Regions from separate parts of the Sphingobium limneticum genome, predicted to be linked through region 1. Evidence: riboswitches for the same ligand, from Rfam matches in the RefSeq annotation. Region 1 holds a riboswitch; each other region holds the start of a gene.
The links. Region 1 has a riboswitch for cobalamin ahead of cobW (cobalamin biosynthesis protein CobW). Riboswitches for the same ligand answer to the same signal wherever they lie in the genome.
Positions count from the first base shown of each region.

Region 2: it holds a riboswitch for cobalamin, as region 1 does, so the genes downstream of both, F4U95_RS10205 (TonB-dependent receptor plug domain-containing protein) here and cobW (cobalamin biosynthesis protein CobW) in region 1, are expected to answer to the same signal.
Region 3: it holds a riboswitch for cobalamin, as region 1 does, so the genes downstream of both, F4U95_RS00960 (TonB-dependent receptor) here and cobW (cobalamin biosynthesis protein CobW) in region 1, are expected to answer to the same signal.
Region 4: it holds a riboswitch for cobalamin, as region 1 does, so the genes downstream of both, F4U95_RS17635 (TonB-dependent receptor plug domain-containing protein) here and cobW (cobalamin biosynthesis protein CobW) in region 1, are expected to answer to the same signal.

Region 1 is NZ_VYQA01000017.1:85,712-89,922, forward strand. It holds gene F4U95_RS19245 (CbtA family protein) at 1-281, opposite strand, end outside; gene F4U95_RS19250 (CbtB domain-containing protein) at 291-518, opposite strand; gene F4U95_RS19255 (histidine phosphatase family protein) at 717-1,283, shown strand; cobalamin riboswitch at 1,348-1,597, shown strand; gene cobW (cobalamin biosynthesis protein CobW) at 1,781-2,815, shown strand; gene cobN (cobaltochelatase subunit CobN) at 2,815-4,211, shown strand, end outside.
Region 2 is NZ_VYQA01000006.1:180,821-185,031, forward strand. It holds gene F4U95_RS10205 (TonB-dependent receptor plug domain-containing protein) at 1-1,835, opposite strand, end outside; cobalamin riboswitch at 2,006-2,219, opposite strand; gene fdhD (formate dehydrogenase accessory sulfurtransferase FdhD) at 2,282-3,085, opposite strand; gene F4U95_RS10215 (formate dehydrogenase subunit delta) at 3,117-3,422, opposite strand; gene fdhF (formate dehydrogenase subunit alpha) at 3,431-4,211, opposite strand, start outside.
Region 3 is NZ_VYQA01000001.1:255,631-259,841, forward strand. It holds gene F4U95_RS00960 (TonB-dependent receptor) at 1-1,619, opposite strand, end outside; cobalamin riboswitch at 1,800-2,049, opposite strand; gene F4U95_RS00965 (RNA polymerase sigma factor) at 2,463-3,035, shown strand; gene F4U95_RS00970 (FecR family protein) at 3,117-4,058, shown strand.
Region 4 is NZ_VYQA01000014.1:115,091-119,301, reverse strand. It holds gene F4U95_RS17640 (hypothetical protein) at 1-331, opposite strand, end outside; gene F4U95_RS17635 (TonB-dependent receptor plug domain-containing protein) at 358-2,310, opposite strand; cobalamin riboswitch at 2,464-2,652, opposite strand; gene F4U95_RS17630 (cobyrinic acid a,c-diamide synthase CobB) at 2,665-3,963, opposite strand; gene F4U95_RS17625 (TetR/AcrR family transcriptional regulator) at 3,963-4,211, opposite strand, start outside.

The sequences.
Region 1 (4,211 bases):
CCGAACCGGCCATAGCCATAGGCGAAGACCAGCGAGAAGATGCCGCCGACCGCCGCGCCATAGAGGGCCAGCGCCGTGAACAGCCCGGCGCCCTTCTGCGTATCGCGGCTGACCAGTTCCGGCTCTTCGGCTGCGGCCGGCGCATGGTGCGCGGCATGCGACGCCTCATAGCCGATGGCGAGGTCGATCTGCGGTTCGGCGATCACGCGCGCGACCAGCGTGGCGAGCAGCGCCGCCAGGATGCCGGCCAGCATCCCGCGCCACAATAATGTACGGGTCACGGCCGGGCGTCAGTGACAGGGAAAGCCGAGGAGATGGCGGCCGTCATGCACATATTCATGCACATACATGCCGTCGAACAGCGCAAAGGCACCCTGTTCGGTGCTGACGAAATAGAGGAAGATGAGCGCGATCAGCGTGCCCAGCACGGCCCAGGGCGCGATATCCGCAACCGGGATGGTGGCATCGCCGCGAACGGGGATGAACGGATCGTCGAACAGAGCGGCGGTGTTCGCCATGGCCTGATACTCCTGCACGGGATTGCGCGTCCCCGGAAAATAATGTCGCGGTTCGGAAGGAAGGTCTGGCTCTCGACGTCGGCTATGGACGGCGATAACAGTGGCGCGACCGCGCCGGAATTGCACCGGCTTCTTCTTTCTGAACGACCCGTGCTTTAGGCTGAGCGTAGGGACGCCGTCAATCATCTGCTGGAGGCCATGCTGACGACATCGTTGCTGCTGCTTTGCGCCGGGCCGACGCGCGCCAGCCGACAGGGCGGCTTTCCTGCCATTGATGAGGCGCTGGACGAGGGCGGCCAGCGCGATGCCGCTGCGCTGGTCCTGCCGGTTCGTTTCCGGGACGCGGTACAATCGAGCCCCACCTTGTCGGCGATCGAAACGGCGCAGGCCATGGGCGTCACGCCCCTGCCCCAGCCGGCATTGCGCGACATCGATCACGGCCGATGGGCCGGGCACGACTTTGCGACGATCGCGACAGAGGAACCCGAAGCGCTGGCACAATGGCTGGCCGATCCGGCGCGAGGCGGCCCGGATGGCGAAAGCCTGCACGCCTGTCAGTTGCGGGTCGGTGGCTGGCTCGATGCCCTCGCCGCGACTGGTGCGTCCATCTGTGCCCTGACCCATCCGATGCCGATCCGTGCCGCGATCGCCCATGCGCTCGCCATGCCGCTGCGCGCCAGCCTGTCCATCGACATCGCGCCTCTGTCGCGCACCACCCTGTCCTTCAACGGTCGCTGGCGGCTCCAGTCGCTGGAGCCGGGCTGAAAAGAGTTGCGGACCTTCATTGCCGCCTCTATCCGCATATCCGCCCATGCGTCTTGCGACATATGGGTGAATAGATCGCGCCGGTGCCTCGCAAGAGGCTTAAAATGGGAACGCGGTGCGGGCGGCGACACGCGGCCCTAATCCGAGGCTGTCCCTGCAACTGTAAGTGGCGAGCGCGATACACAGATGCGACGGGGCAAGGCGCCCCGTGCCGCAGCCACTGGGCCGGACGCTGCAACATGCGAGGCCTGGGAAGGCCGTGTATCAAGCGATGACCCATGAGCCAGGAGACCTGCCGGCGTCTGGTCGCTCTTGCTTTGGTCCAGGGGATGGCCGGGGCACGGTCCAACCCGTCTGAGCGACGAACGAAGCGGCAGGGGCCGCACGATGCGCGAGGCCGGCTGCCCTGACATGGGTGCCCGGCCGATCCTGTGCATCGACCGTTCGCGAACGGTTAAGTCCCTGCGTTTTTTAGACGCGCGATAAGGGATAAGATCATGAGCAAAGTGCCGACCACCGTCATCACCGGATTTCTGGGCGCGGGCAAGACCACGCTGATCCGCCATCTGCTGCAAAATGCCAAGGGGCGCCGGCTGGCGCTGATCATCAACGAATTTGGTGATGTCGGCGTCGATGGCGAACTGGTGAAGGGCTGCAATGACGAGGCCTGCCCGGAAGACGACATCGTAGAACTGGCCAATGGCTGCATCTGCTGCACCGTGGCCGACGATTTCCTGCCGACCATGCAGAAGCTGCTCGATCGGCCCAATCCGCCCGAACATATCATCATCGAAACCAGCGGCCTGGCCCTGCCCAAGCCGCTGGTGAAGGCATTCCAATGGCCCGACATCCGCACCCGCGCCACGGTGGACGGGGTGATCGCGTTGATCGACGCCGACGCGGTAGCCGCCGGACGCTTTGCCGCGGACGAAGTGGCACTGGCGGCGGCGCGCGCGGCGGACCCCAATCTGGACCATGACAGCCCGCTGGAGGAATTGTTCGAGGAACAGCTGATCTGCGCCGACATGGTGGTGCTGAACAAGACCGATCTGGTCGACGCCGCCACGCTGGCGACGGTAGAGGCGCAGGTGAAGGCGGAAACCCGCCCCGGCGTGGCGATCATCCACAGCGCGCAGGGGGCCATCGATCCGGCCGCGCTGCTGGGCCTGAGCGCGGCGGCCGAAGATGATCTGGACGCCCGCCCGTCGCATATCGACGGGATGGAGGAGCATGATCATGATGATTTCGACAGCTTCATCCTGTCGGGCGGCGATGTCGCCGATGTCGATGCGCTGGTCACGGGGCTGAACGCCACGATCGCCGCCCACGACATTTTGCGCGTCAAGGGCATGGTGTCGGTGGCCGGCAAGCCGTCGCGGCTGGTGGTGCAGGCAGTCGGCCCGCGCATCCAGCATTATTTCGACCGCGCCTGGAAGGCGGAGGAAGCCCGTCGCACCCAGTTGGTCGTGATCGGCCAGAAGGGGCTGGATCGCGCCGCAATTGAGGGTGCGCTCAAGCCGGTCATCGGCTGATGCACCTTCTGTCCGCCACGCCCGGCACGATATCCAATGGCCAGGAGGCGATCGACCTCGACCAGTCGCCGGGCGATATCGTGATCCTGACGGTAGCGGACAGCGAACTGGCCTGTTTCGCCAAGGCGGCGGCGCGCCTGACAGATGAAGATCCGATGTGCGGGGCGCCCAGCGTGCGCCTCGCCAATCTGCTCCAGCTGCGCCACCCCTATTCGGTCGACCTCTATGTCGAAAAGGTAATCGCCCAGGCGAAATTCGTCTGCGTCATCCTGCTCGGCGGCAAAAGCTACTGGCCCTATGGAATAGACGAGATCGCGCAGGTGGCACGGGAGCGAAACATCGCCTTCGCCGCGATCGCCGACGGGCGGGAGGATGACCCCGCGCTCGACCGGGCTTCGACCGTGCCGGCCGCATTGATCGACCGGCTGCGCGACTATCTGCGGCAGGGCGGGATGGCCAATGCGCTGAGCTTCCTGCGCACGGCGGCGCGCACGATAGGACGCGATGCCGGCACGCCCGACGATCCGGTGCCGGTCGCCGACGCAGGCCTCTATCTCTCCGGCGTCGATCGCCCTGCCCTGTCCGACCTGCGCGCGCGCTGGAGGCAAAGCGCGCCCGTCGCCTGTCTGATCTTCTACCGCGCGCTGATGGTGGCCGGCACGCTGGACGCGGTGGATGCGATGATCGCGGCGCTGGAGGCGCGCGGTTTCAACGTCGCGCCGATCCATGTCCGGGCCTTGCGCGAGCCTTTCGCGATGGACTGGCTGAAAGGCGTACTGGCCGACATCAGGCCGGACGTGATCCTCAACGCCACGAGCTTTGCCGCCTCCACCTCATCCGAACCGCGCACGGCCAGCATATTGGAACGGGCCGACTGCCCCATTCTCCAGCTGGCATTCGCCGGCGTCGAACAGGGCGAATGGCAGGATGCCGCCCGTGGCCTTGGCCCCCGCGACCTGGCCATGAATGTCGTGCTGCCCGAAGTGGACGGCCGCATCTTCACCCGCGCCGTCGCGTTCAAGGCGGCAGAGCGGTTCGACGCGCTGACCCAATGCGGCATCATCGTCCCGCGCGTGGCGCCCGATCGCGTCGCCTTCGTCGCCGATCTTGCCGCCCATTGGGCACGGCTGCGCCGTACGCCAGCAAGCGAACGGCGCGTGGCGCTGGTGCTGGCCAATTATCCCAATCGCGACGGGCGGATCGGCAATGGCGTGGGCCTCGACACGCCGGCCAGCGCCGCCGCGATCCTCGCCGGGCTGGCGGCAGCGGGCTATGATATCGGCAACGCGCCCAGGACCGGCGCCGGGCTTATGGAACTGCTGACCGGCGGCGTCACCAACGACCTGTCTTCATTGGATCGTCCCGGCGAGGTTGCCCTGCCGCTCGCCGATTATCG
Region 2 (4,211 bases), on a different contig from region 1:
TAGGCAGCGCGGCCATAGGTGCCGTAACCATAGGCCGTCTGGTAATTCTCATCGGTCAGATTGTCGACGCGACCATAGACTTCCAGATGCTCGCCCACGGGGAAGGAGGCCCTGATGCCGGCCAGCGCATAGCCATCCAGACGGCGCGTGTTCGCCGCATTGTCGAAACTGTCGCCGACCATCGTGACGGTCGCGCCGGTCGACAGGCCGAAGGGCCAGACATAGTCGGCCGACACGCTCACCGCATTGGCGGCGCGGCGGGCCAGACGATTACCATAGGTGGCCGATCCGACCGACCGGTCGCGCGCATCTACATAGGAGTAGCTGCCCGTCACGGTCAGCGCGTCCACCGGCTTCAAGGCGATCGATGCTTCCACGCCCTTGGCGCGGGTGCGGTCCAGATTGGCGTAGCCACCAAAGGGCGGAAGCGAGACGTCATAATTGATCTGGTTGCGGGTATCGCGCTGGAACGCCGTGACCGACAACACCGCGCGGCCACCATCCAGCCGCTGGTCGAAGCCGACATCATAGCTTTTCGACCGTTCCGGGGTCAGCGCCCTGTTGCCGCTAAACGTGTCGTACAACTGATAGAGCGACGGCGCCTTGAACCCCTCGCCATAGCTCAGCCGTACATTTGTCGCGCCGCCATTGGGCGAATAATTGGCGTTGGCGCCAAAGGTGGTCGCGCCGCCGAACTGGCTATGATCGTCATGACGCAGGCCGCCGGTGACGGCCAGGCCCGTGAAGGGCTTCACGATCGCCAGCGCATAGACGCTGTCGATGTTGATCTTCGCGCTCGTCGTGCTGAAGGCGTCGTAATAATCATAGTCCGGCCGCTCATGCTCGTAACCGAAGACCAGCTTGGCCTGATCGACCGGGGCATAGACGCCTTCATATTCGAAGCGCAGGTTGGTGCCGCTATAGCCATAATCGACATCCGCGCCGCGCGCCGAATAATAGTCGCGATCGTTGCGCATCCAGGTGACGGCCGCCCGATTGGTCAGCTTGCCGTCCAGCAGCGCAAGGTTGATGCCGGCATAGCCGACATATTGGTCGGTAATGGCGACTTCGGGCGTATCGGCCAATATATAGGCCGGCGCCGGGAAGCCATCTACGTCCAGATCGGCATGGATATAATAGCCGCGCAGGTCGAGGCTCAGGCTGTCCGAAAAGGCCAGCTTCAATCGTGCATTGGCGGCGATATTCTCGCTGCCGTCGCGCTCTGTGCCGTTGGCGGCCGACGAAATGCCATCGGTGCGGAAATAGGCAGCGCCCACGCCGCCCGACGCGATACCGGCGGTACCGGATATGTCGGCCTTCGCACTGAACGTGTCGCTATAGCCATATTCGGCCGAAGCGTTGGCGCCGAAGCCTTCGGCCGGCACGCCGGTCATGATATTGACCACGCCGCCGATCGCCTGGCTGCCATGCACCACCGAGTTGGAACCGCGCAGCACCTCGATCCGGCGGATATTGCCGGTCAGCAGCGGGCCGAAATCATAGCCGTCGCCAATGCCGCTGGGGTCGTTCACCTTCACCCCGTCGATCAGCACCAGCGTCTGCGTCGTTTCCGCACCGCGCAGCGACACGCCGGTCTGCGCGCCGACGGTGCCGTTGCGGTTGAAACGCACGCCCGGCGTCGTCGCCAGCAGGTCCACCACGTCGATCGCCTGCCGCGTTTTGATCGTGTCCGCGTCGATGACCGTGATCGCCTGACCGACCTCATCGCGCGACTGTTCGATGCCCGCGGCGGTCACGACGATATCGTCGTCCGCCTGCGCAAAGGCCGGATTGGCAGCAACCAGAGCCACCAGCGAAAGTCCATATTTCAACATTGTCATTGCCCCTAAAGCGTCGGTGCGACGTCGGCAGGGGCGTCCGCCCGAAAGCGGTCGGGCCTTTGGGGGGATGACGCCATATCCCGTCCGCAGCCCGATGCGGCCCCGGCCGCATGGCGTCGCTCGACGGAAAACCACCGTGCCCCGACCATCCCCTGGACCAAAGCAAGAGCGACCAAGCGCCGGCCGGTCTCCTGGCTCGCGGGTCACGGCACGATGCACGCCTTCCCGGATTGCTCCAGTGGCTGCCCTTTTTTGGGGGCCAGTGCATCGCGCTATCCGCTCACAGTTGCAGGGACAGCCGTGGATTAAGGCGCTTGTGACGCCCGCACCACATTCCCGATTAACCCGTTTCCGGGCACCGGCGCGATCATGTTGCAGGAAAGACATGCCTCCCCCACACCGCGCGCCATAAGGGAAAGCCGGGACGCTGCCAAGCGGTCCTATGTTTGGCGGATGTCGCTGTGGCCCCGCAGCAACAGGGCGTCGGACCGCGCCAACACGACCAGCGACAATCCCGCCGCCTCGGCCCGCTCCGCCGCCAGCCGGGTTGGGGCAGATATGGTGACCAGTAGGGGGCAATCGGCCAGCACCGCCTTCTCCACCAGTTCATAGGAACAGCGCGACGACAGCAGCGCAAAGCCGCCGTCCCAGTCCGCCTCCATCCGCGCCATCGCACCGATCAGCTTATCGAACGCATTATGCCGCCCGACATCCTCCCGCGCCAGCCGGATCGCGCCGTCCGCCCCGACCCAGGCCGCCGCATGGGCCGCACCGGTCGCGGCGTTGAGTGGCTGATGATCGCGCAAATCCTCTAGTGCGCGAAAGATGGCATCCCGATCCGCCCGCGACGTCGTCGTCACGCGCGGCAAAGGCCGGATCGCCTGCTCCAGATTCTCGATCCCGCACATGCCGCAGGAGGAATCGGACGCGCGATGCCGCACCCGATCCAGCAATCCATCGGTGCGATGCGGCGGCAATGTCGCGCGGGCGACGATCCCCGCGCCTGTATCATGCACATCCACGTCCAGCAGTGCATCGTCCCGGCTCACCAGCCGCTCGGCCAGGCTGAACCCCTGCACCAGATCGCCGATATCGCTCGGCGTCGCCATCAACACCGCATAGCCCGCGCCATTATATTCGATCGCTACCGGCACTTCTTGCGCCAATGGCCGCTCGACCGCCCGCGTTGCGCCGTCGGGGGTCAGGCGATCGAATGTCAGGGGGCTGGCGGCGGCATCATCCATGATCACGGCCTAGCGGTGGACGGGCCGCCGCTCAACCGGCGTCGCAATGGCCGGCCTCATCCACGGCATTGAACTGCGCCGCATCGACATCGGGCGCCGGCCGGCCCTGCGCCATTCGGGCCACCGCGGCGGCTACCGTCGGCGAAAGCCGTTCGGGCTGATCCTGCGCGATGGCGACGATCTGCGCCTTCATCCGCGGATCCCAGAAGCGGGTCAGATGTTCGGCCAGCGCTTCCGTCGCCTTCGCTTCGCCCATCATTGCCATGTTGCGGGCGATCTGGTGCGCCATATAGACCAGCCTGTCCGTGGTGGACATGACATGCGTATCGTCGCTCATATGCCCGCCTATTCCGCCGCTTCCAGCGGGGCGATGCGGCGGCTGGTCCGGGCCTGCTCCGCATAATCCTGCTGCCAGTCGCTCGGCCCGTTGGACGCCATCACCTGCACCGCCGTCACCTTATATTCGGGGCAATTGGTGGCCCAGTCCGAATAGTCGGTGGTGATGACATTGGCCTGCGTCTCGGGATGATGGAAGGTCGTATAGACCACCCCCGGCGCGACCCGCTCGGTAATCAGCGCGCGCAAGGTCGTCTCCCCCGCCCGGCTGCGCAGCGTCACCCAGTCGCCATCCTTCAGGCCGCGATTGTCGGCGTCGCTCGGATGGATCTCCAGCCGGTCCTCGGGATGCCAGGCGGTATTGGCCGTACGCCGGGTCTGCGCCCCGACATTATAGTGGGACAATATGCGCCCGGTCGTCAGCAACAGCGGGAAGCGCGGCCCGGTCTTCTCGTCGGTCGGCACATAGTCGGTGACGACGAATTTGCCCTTCCCCCGCACGAAGCCGTCGATATGCATGGTCGGCGTTCCGTCCGGCGCGGCGTCATTGGCCGGCCATTGCAGCGATCCTTCCGCCTCCAGCCGGTCATAATGCACGCCGGCAAAGGTTGGGGTGAGCGCCGCAATCTCATCCATGATCTGCGCGGGATGGTCGTAGGTCCAAGCCAGCCCCATGGCATTCGCCACCAATTGCACGATCTCCCAATCGGCGTAGCCATTGAGCGGCGCCATCACCTTGCGCACGCGCTGGATGCGCCGTTCGGCATTGGTGAAGGTGCCGTCCTTCTCC
Region 3 (4,211 bases), on a different contig from region 1:
AGCAGCTTGCGCTTGACGATATCATAGGCGGCCAAGGTCCACTGCCCGCGCGACCCCCAGAAGATATGCTTTATCCCTGCCTCATATTGCCGGCCGGTCGACAGGTCGAAATCGCTTTGCGCCATGCTGGTGGACACCAGCGCGCCGACCGGATCGGCCGCCGTGGCATATTGGCCATAGAGCGCCAGCGACGGCACCGGATTATAGACCGCGCCCATGCGCCATGTCACCGCATCGGGGGTGGCGACGAAGTTGTTGGCCGCGTTCACATAGTCGGTCTTGGTAATTTCCGGCCGATCGTAGCGCAGGCCCCCCACCAGCGAGAATTGCTCGCTGAACTTCAGTCGATCCTCGGCAAACAGCGCATATTGGCGGATGCGATTGGTGTAGCGCGGCTTGGTCGGTGCGCCAGGCTGATGAAGGAACAGCCCCGGATCGGGATTGGCGGCATCGACCAAGCGCGTTGCATTATTGCCGCTGTTACTGACATTCTTGTAACTGATGCGATTGACGTCGAAGCCGATCACCAGACTATTGTCCAGTCCGCCGACGCCATGGTTCAACGTCGCACTGGTACGGTTGCCGGTCTGTTTTTGTATATGGTACAGTTCCAGGAAACTGGATTGGCGGACCTGCGCGGCATTGCTGGCCGTCGCCGGCACATAGGTGACGGTTTCGGCATTTTTCCAATATTTGTTCGCCCACAAATGATAGAATATGCTCCGGATGGTCAATGCGTCCGACGGTTGCCACTCCATTTTCGCCTGGCTCCAATTGTCGCGGAAGCGCAGCCGGGCATCGGCGACATTATAGTTGTTCTTCCTGATCGAGCGATCAAGCGCGCCATTGACGAGCGGCACGCCAAACCAGGTGCGGGGATTTTGTTCGCTATAGTCATGGGACAGAGTGATGCTCAGATTCGCGGCGGGCTTCAGCCGGATAGCGCCGGCCAGCGCCACTGCATCGGCGTCGCCCCGCGTCATCCACCCTTCGGACCGGCGAACGCTGGCATCCGCGCGGAAAGCGACACCGTCCGTAACCGGGCCGCCTGCGCCGACCCCGATATTGAAGCTGTCATAGGACGACACGCCTACGCGCCCGCTGACCTGCATATTGTCCGACGGCTGCTTGCGCACGACGTTGACCGCGCCACCGATCGCGCCTTCGCCATAAAGGACTGAAGCCGGGCCGCGCAAAATCTCCACGCTTTGCGCCATCCACGGATCGGCGGGGAAGGTCAGCGTATTATTGTACATGCGCATGCCGTCATACAGGGTCATGACCGAATTCTGCCCGGTAAAGCCCCGCGCAGAGAGGCCGAAACCGAACACGCCCGACGTGTTGACGATGCCCGTCGCGCGCGCGGCAGCATCCTGAATGGTAAGGTCGCCGCGCAGGCGAATGGCGTCGCCATCCAGCGTTTCGACACTGGCCGGCATTTCCAGCGCGGTAAGGCCAAGCCGGCTCGCCCCGTCATTTTTCTGGTTGAGGCGCAGCGGATCGACGACGCCGGTGACGATGATGGCCGCCTCGTCCGTGTCTTCGGCAGACGGTTGGGCAAAAGCGCCAGGCGCAACAAGAGAGAAGGCCGCAATCGCAGCCGGTGCACATTTCAACATATTCAACCCCCGTTCGGCATCGCACGACAATCGGGCGGGGGCGTGCCGTTCACGAACGGTCGGCAGCCGGCATCGGCCGGACGCCAGGGGCGGCCGACACACAGCGTCCGATGCGGCCCCAGCCGCTCGTTCGTCGCTCAGACGGAGTTACCGTGCCGCGGCCATCCCCTGGACCAAGGCAAGAGCGACCAGACGCCGGCAGGTCTCCTGGCTCATGGGTCATCGCTTGATATACGGCCTTCCCAGGCCTCGCATGATTTAGCGTCCGGCCCAGTGGCTGGCAGATCGGTCGCAATGCCGTCTGCTCATGTATATCGCGCTCGCCACTTACAGTTGCAGGGACAGCCCTGGATTTGGACGGCTCGCACCATCCTCACCATGTTCCCATTTTAATCCCCGTTTCCGGGGAACCGACGCGATCTTTGTCTCCTCGGCTCCCAAAGGCGCCGCATCGACACACCCATCTATGATTCTCATGTTGCCGGCGCAAGAGACTTCCGCATTGTTCTTCAGCGGACTGATCGGCTTCTATAATATTGCCTCCCTCATAACGCCGTCGGTACGGTTCCGCCGTCGATGACATATTCGGTGCCAGCAGCGGGAGTCGTCGTTGATCGAGGTCACATGGATGACGATACCGCCATCCCTGCGGAGCATCGTCCTTACCGCCAAAGGACGGGCGGGCGGCGCGTCAATCCGGCGGATTTAAGGCGCATCGGATCGGGGCAGGACAGGCCGACGCCTGATATCGCAAGCGGAATAATCTCTCTGGGATGTCGCAAAACTTACATTTTATCGACCTACTCACCAGCCGCCCTCCCATGATATTCCGAGTTCACAGTCGTGACTGCGCTTCATGTTCGCCCTATTGACCGCTGGTTCGTGGACGAAGTCCTGCCGCACGAAAGCGCCTATATCGCCTATGCGCGCCGCACCGTGCGTGACGAAGACGAAGCGGGCGACATCGTGCAGGAAGTCTATGCCAAGCTGTTCACGCTCGACGGCTGGACCGCCATCGCCAATCCGCCCGGCTATGTGATGCGCATGATCTACAGCCATTCTATCGACCGTATCCGACAGGCCCGTGTCGTCACCATGCAACCCATGCCTGCTCCAGCCATAACCGATGTCGCCGACGACATGCCTGACAGTTTCCGCATCGTCGCCGCCCGCACGCAAATGGCCCGCGTGCATCAGGCGATCGCCGCACTCCCCGACCGCTGTCGCATCGCCCTTGTCCGTCGCCGTTTCGGCGAAGAAAGTCCGCGCGCCATAGCCGACGATCTGGGCATCAGTATCTCCACATTCGAAAAGCGTCTGGCCCGCGCCGTCCAACTGTTGACCCATGCCCTCACCCCTTACGAACCGGCCATGGACGACGTATCGGAACAGTCGCAGGAGAAGATGCTTCTCTGACCGGCAAGCGCCTGTTAGATAGAAGGAAGGGATTGATCCCCCTCATGGATTGGCCCGATTGGCGAATATAACGAACGACAGATGACGATTTCTAAGGATCCGCTGGGTCAGGACGCCCTCATTGCCGAAGCGTCGCGATGGTTCGCTGCGCTGGAGGCGGGCACGGCACATGCAGATGATTTCGAAAAATGGCGACGCGGCGATCCGGCTCGCGCCGTCGCTTACGCGCGCGTCGTTGCCAATTGGGAGCGGATCGCCACCGCATCCCCGGCAGCGCTTCACCCGCGCACGGATGAAGCGCCCGCGTTCACCCGTCGTCAATGGCTCCGGATCGCCGCTGTCGGCGTGCCGCTCGCCGTCATCGGATCCGGCTTCGTCGCGCAGCGCGCCTATGCCTGGGACAATGCAACGACGGGCGTGGGCGAAACCCGGCGCGTCAACCTGCCGGACGGCAGCATCGCCTACCTCAACACCGACACGTCCTTGTCATGGCAGTTCTCGAAAAAGCAGCGGGCGCTGCGCCTGGAGCGCGGTGAAGTGGCGCTCGACCTGCGCGGCCGCGACAGCGCCATCTTTCACGCGGATGCGGGATCGCTGTCGCTCACACCCGGCCTGTTCGATGCCCGCGTTACGGACGACCGGGTGAAAGTAACCCTGGTGGACGGCCCCGCCATGCCCCTGCGCGACACCGCAGACGCCGAGGCGTTGAAGCCCAACCAGTCGATCATCGTCGAAGGCGACGGCATGCATCGGGTCGAAACCCACAGCAGCGAACAAGTCGCCTCGCTCATGGCCTGGCGCGCGGGTGAGATCATCTTCATCGATCAATCGGTCGCCGACGCAGCGGCAGATTTCAATCGCTACCTTCCGCGGAAAATCATCGTCGTCGACGCCGCACTCGCGCAGGAAAAAATCGGCGGCCGCTTCGACCTGTCACGCCCCGACCAGTTTCTGAAAGCCGTATCGCTCAGCCTGAACGCACAGGTCACGACCACCCCCAACGGCTATCGCCTGGCGCGATAAGACACCGTTCGTAAAATGCGCGAAAGAGCGCATTTTCGATGCGGCACGGCAAAGGGCGCATTTCCAAACAGTCGCAAACGCAGCGCGAAACGACCGCGTCTTCACGCCACCAAATGATCGGGAGATTTATTTTCCTCCGGCTTGGAGGCAGTG
Region 4 (4,211 bases), on a different contig from region 1:
GCCGGAGCGCAGGATGTGCTCCAGCCGATCGACCGGCCACCCAACCCGCGCACATCACCGCCGCGATCGCGGCCAGCGCCATGGTTACGGCCCAGAAGGCGTTCTCGGCGGTCATCTGATAGCCAAGCAGGCAATATCCCACCCCCTGCGACACCGCCCAGGCGGCGAGCATCAGGATGATGCCTTCCTGTCGCCGAACATACAGCGCAGCGATGGCGGCGAGCGCGGGAAAGGGCGTGGCGCAGGCCAGCACCAGTGTCGTCACGGTGCTGGCCACCGTCATCAGTCCCACCCACAGATGGCGGGCGGTGGCAGGGGACAGGCTATCCATAGTCATGCACTCCCGTTCATAGGATATCAAAACCGTGCCCTCAGGCCGGCATGGATGCTGCGCCCCAACTGACCATAGCGACGCGCCGTCTCATAATAGTCGTCGAACAGATTTTCGACCCGACCAAACAGCGTCAGCTTGTCCAGCACCGGCATTTCGGCGCGCAGGTCGACCAGCGTATAGGCATCGTTCACGAACGGCGCCACGGTCGCGCTCGTCCGCGCCGCATCCAGCGCCTTACCCGACCAACGGACTGCGACCGCCGTGCTCAGGCCGAAGGTCCAGTCATAGCGCAGCGTGCCATTGGCCGCATGACGCGGACGCCGCGCCAACTGGTTGCCATAGTTGAGGCCGGGCGAGCGATCCTCCGCCGATACCCAGCTATAATTGCCGTCCAGCGTCAATCGACCGACATGCGCGACCCCGGCCAGTTCCAGCCCGTGCGCCTCGCTGCGCTGGACATTGGCGTAATAGCCCAAGCGCGGCATGGTCGTGCCGGGCGCATAGCAAAGCGGCGGCCGGTTGGTCGTCGGGCAACCATTATAGGTGATGAGATTATCGGTGCTGCGGTCGAACCAGGTGGCCGACAGGATCAAGCCATGGTCGAACAGATGCTGTTCGATACCCGCATCCCAGCCGTGCGACTTTTCCGGCACCAGCGCCATATTCCCATAGTCGCTATAGAGTTGATAAAGCGTCGGCGCCTTGAACCCCTCACCATAGCTCGCGCGCAGAATCGTGCTGTCCTTGGCCAGCGCCCAGGCCGCGCCTGCGCCGAAGACGGTATTGCCGCCGAAGGTCGAATGATGGTCGTAGCGCACCCCACCATTAAGGGTCAGCCCGGCCAGCGGTTCGACATTGAGTTGCGCATAAAGGCTGTCGATATCGGCCGATCCACGGATGGTCGCGTAGGAGGCCAGGCTGTTGGGGGGCGATGCGGTGCGCATCCGCTGCTCTTCGCGTTCCGCGCCGAAAGTCGCCGTCCATCCCTGCCCGATCGTCAGCACGCCCTGATATTCGTAGCGGTTGGTTTCGCCCTTGGCCGCGAAGCTGAGCGGGCGCTGCTTGCGCGACGGATTGATATTGTCGCGTATCGTTTCGCTACGGCTGAAGGACAGACGGTTGTGCAGTGCCCCGCCGAACAGGTCGGCATTCAGGCCCGCATAGCCGATCCACTCCTCGGTCTGCGAATATTCCGGACTGTCGGGCACGGTCCCGGCGCTGTCGATATCGGTACGGCCCTTGGCATAATAGCCCCGCATATCGACCGACACACCCGGCGCCAGTGCAACGCCCAGCCGGCCATTGAGCGTGCTGTTGCTATAGCCGTCCTTCTCCTTGGCGCCATAGCGCGGGCTGATCGCGGAAATCCCCTGCGTCGTAAAGCGGCTGCCTGCGACCTGCCAATCGAGCGCCCCCTGCCGACCGCCCAGCGCGGCGCGGGCGCTGACGGTGTCGCGCGATCCCGCATCGATATCGAAGCTGCCTTCGATCGGCCGCTGCGCGCGCGCCGTCACGACATTGACGACGCCGCCGATCGCCTGGCTGCCCCACAGAATCGACTGCGGCCCGCGCAAAATCTCGATCCGGTCGATATCGCCGGTCATCAGCGTCGCGAAATTATAGCCGCCGCCGGTCGAGGACGGATCGGCCAGCTTGACGCCATCGATCACCAGCACGGTCTGATCGGCCTCCGCACCGCGGATACGGATCGACGTCGCCGTGCCATAGCCGCCATTGCGGGTGAAGCTGATGCCGGGCGTGCGGATCAGCAGGTCCGATACGGTGAGAGCCTGCGCGGCGTCGATCGCCGCCTTGTCGAGCACGGTGATGCTCGAGGCCACCTGCTCGATCGCCTGCGGCTGGCGCAGCGCCGTGACGATCACCTCGCTCGCATCCTCGGCCATGGCCGGCGTCGAGAAGCCGGGGATGGACAGGCCCGCCAGAATGAAAAGTCCGCTTTTTGAAATCCAGTGCATGATAATCCCCCAGTCTTTGACAGGACCGGGCGGGCGCGGCGCGACAGCGATGCCGAACGCCAATGCGCACGACTTCACCGCCGCGCGAATCCGCACGGTCAGCTTGTCGTTGCGCGAGGATATCCTCGTTCGACCGGCACACCCTGTCCGGACGAAGAACGACCGCGACAGGCAGGTCTCCTGGCTTGCGGGTCCATGCCGTTTCGAAGCGCCTTCTCGGGATCATGATCCCAATGGCCTGTGCCTCGATGGCTCGCCGCTCACAGTTGCAGGGGCAGCCGGGGTCTTGAACCCCGTTCCCTTTTGATCCCCTTGCGGGGAACCTGACGCAAGGGCCGCCGTAATGGAGTTGGATCAGGCGATCAAGTGGAAGAAGCCGCCCGTCACATGGCCCGCCCGATGGCCGGCGGGCGCAAGTGGTTGTCCCTCCGCATCGGCCATGTCGGCCAGCGCTTCGCCTTCGCTGGCGGTGATCGTCGCATAATGAAATTCATGGCCCAGCAATGGCTGTCCGGCAGGAGCGAAGCTGCTATTCTGGCGCAACCGGGCTCGGCGATAGCCCAATGTCCTGCGCCGCTGTGCGAAACTACTGTCCATCGGCAGCAGGCCCGCCATGGCATGCACCGCGCCATCCCCATCTTCCAGCGTGCGGCCCAGCACCATGTAACCGCCGCACTCGCCATGAACCGGTCGATTTTGCGCGAAGGTGCGAAGGCCCGTCAGGAAATGGTGATTGGCCGCGATCCGCCCGGCATGGAGTTCGGGATAGCCGCCCGGCAGCCAGCAGGCATCGCAATCGGCCGGCGGCGCTTCGTCCGCCAGCGGAGAGAAGAAGTGCAGCTCCGCCCCGGCCGATCGCCACCAATGCGCCATATGGGGGTAGAAGAAGCTGAAAGCCGCATCGCGGGCGATGGCGATCCGTTGCCCCGGCGGATGGATGCCCGGATTGAGTGCCGGAAAATCCGCCGTCGCTCCGGCCGCGGCATGGATCGCATCCAGATCGCATTGCGCCGCTACGCGCTGCGCGATCGCCGCGATCCCCGCTTCCAGTTCATCCGTTTCGCCCGCCTGCACCAGACCCAGATGGCGCGACGGCATGGCCAGCCCCTCATCGGTTGAAATCGCGCCCAGCAGGGGCAGGCCGATGCGGGCAAAGCCATCCTCTATCATGCGGCGATGGCGGGGGCTGGCCACCCGGTTGGCGATCACGCCGGCAATGGCGGGCGCGCCCGGAAAGGTCGCGCAGCCATGCGCCACCGCTGCCACCGTCTGCGCTGCGGCGCGGGCATCGACGACCAGCAGCATCGGCCAGTCCAGCAGGTGCGCGACATCGGCGGAGGCGCCTGACCGACCTTCCGCCCGTGCGCCGTCATAAAGGCCCATCGCCCCTTCTGCGACAACGAGTTGGACAGTGGATGCGACATGTGCGGCCAGCCCGCGCAGCATGGCCGGCGCCATGGCGAACCCGTCCAGATTGATCGAGGGCCGCCCGGTCGCGGCCGCGTGAAAGGCCGGATCGATATAGTCCGGCCCGCATTTGGCGCCGTGCACGGCGAGGCCGCGATCGGCAAAGGCCCGTTGCAGGCCGATCGTCACCATCGTCTTGCCGGCGCCCGACGCAGGGGCGCCGATGATCAGCCCTTTTCCAAGCATCACAGATCGTCGCTCGATGCGGCAAAACCCTGGACCAGCGCGATCAGGCTGGCATCCACGGCGGCGTCGATCTCCACCAGTCGAGCGATATCGCCGCCCTGCGGGCCAGTGGCAAAACCGGTCCACCCCGTTACCAGAGCCTGCACCGCCGACTGGATCATCATGCCGCGCGCGGGCGGTAGGCCCACCGCGCCGATCTGTGCGCTCAGACGATCGGCTATCGCCTCCATGGAGCCGATATGGGCCGG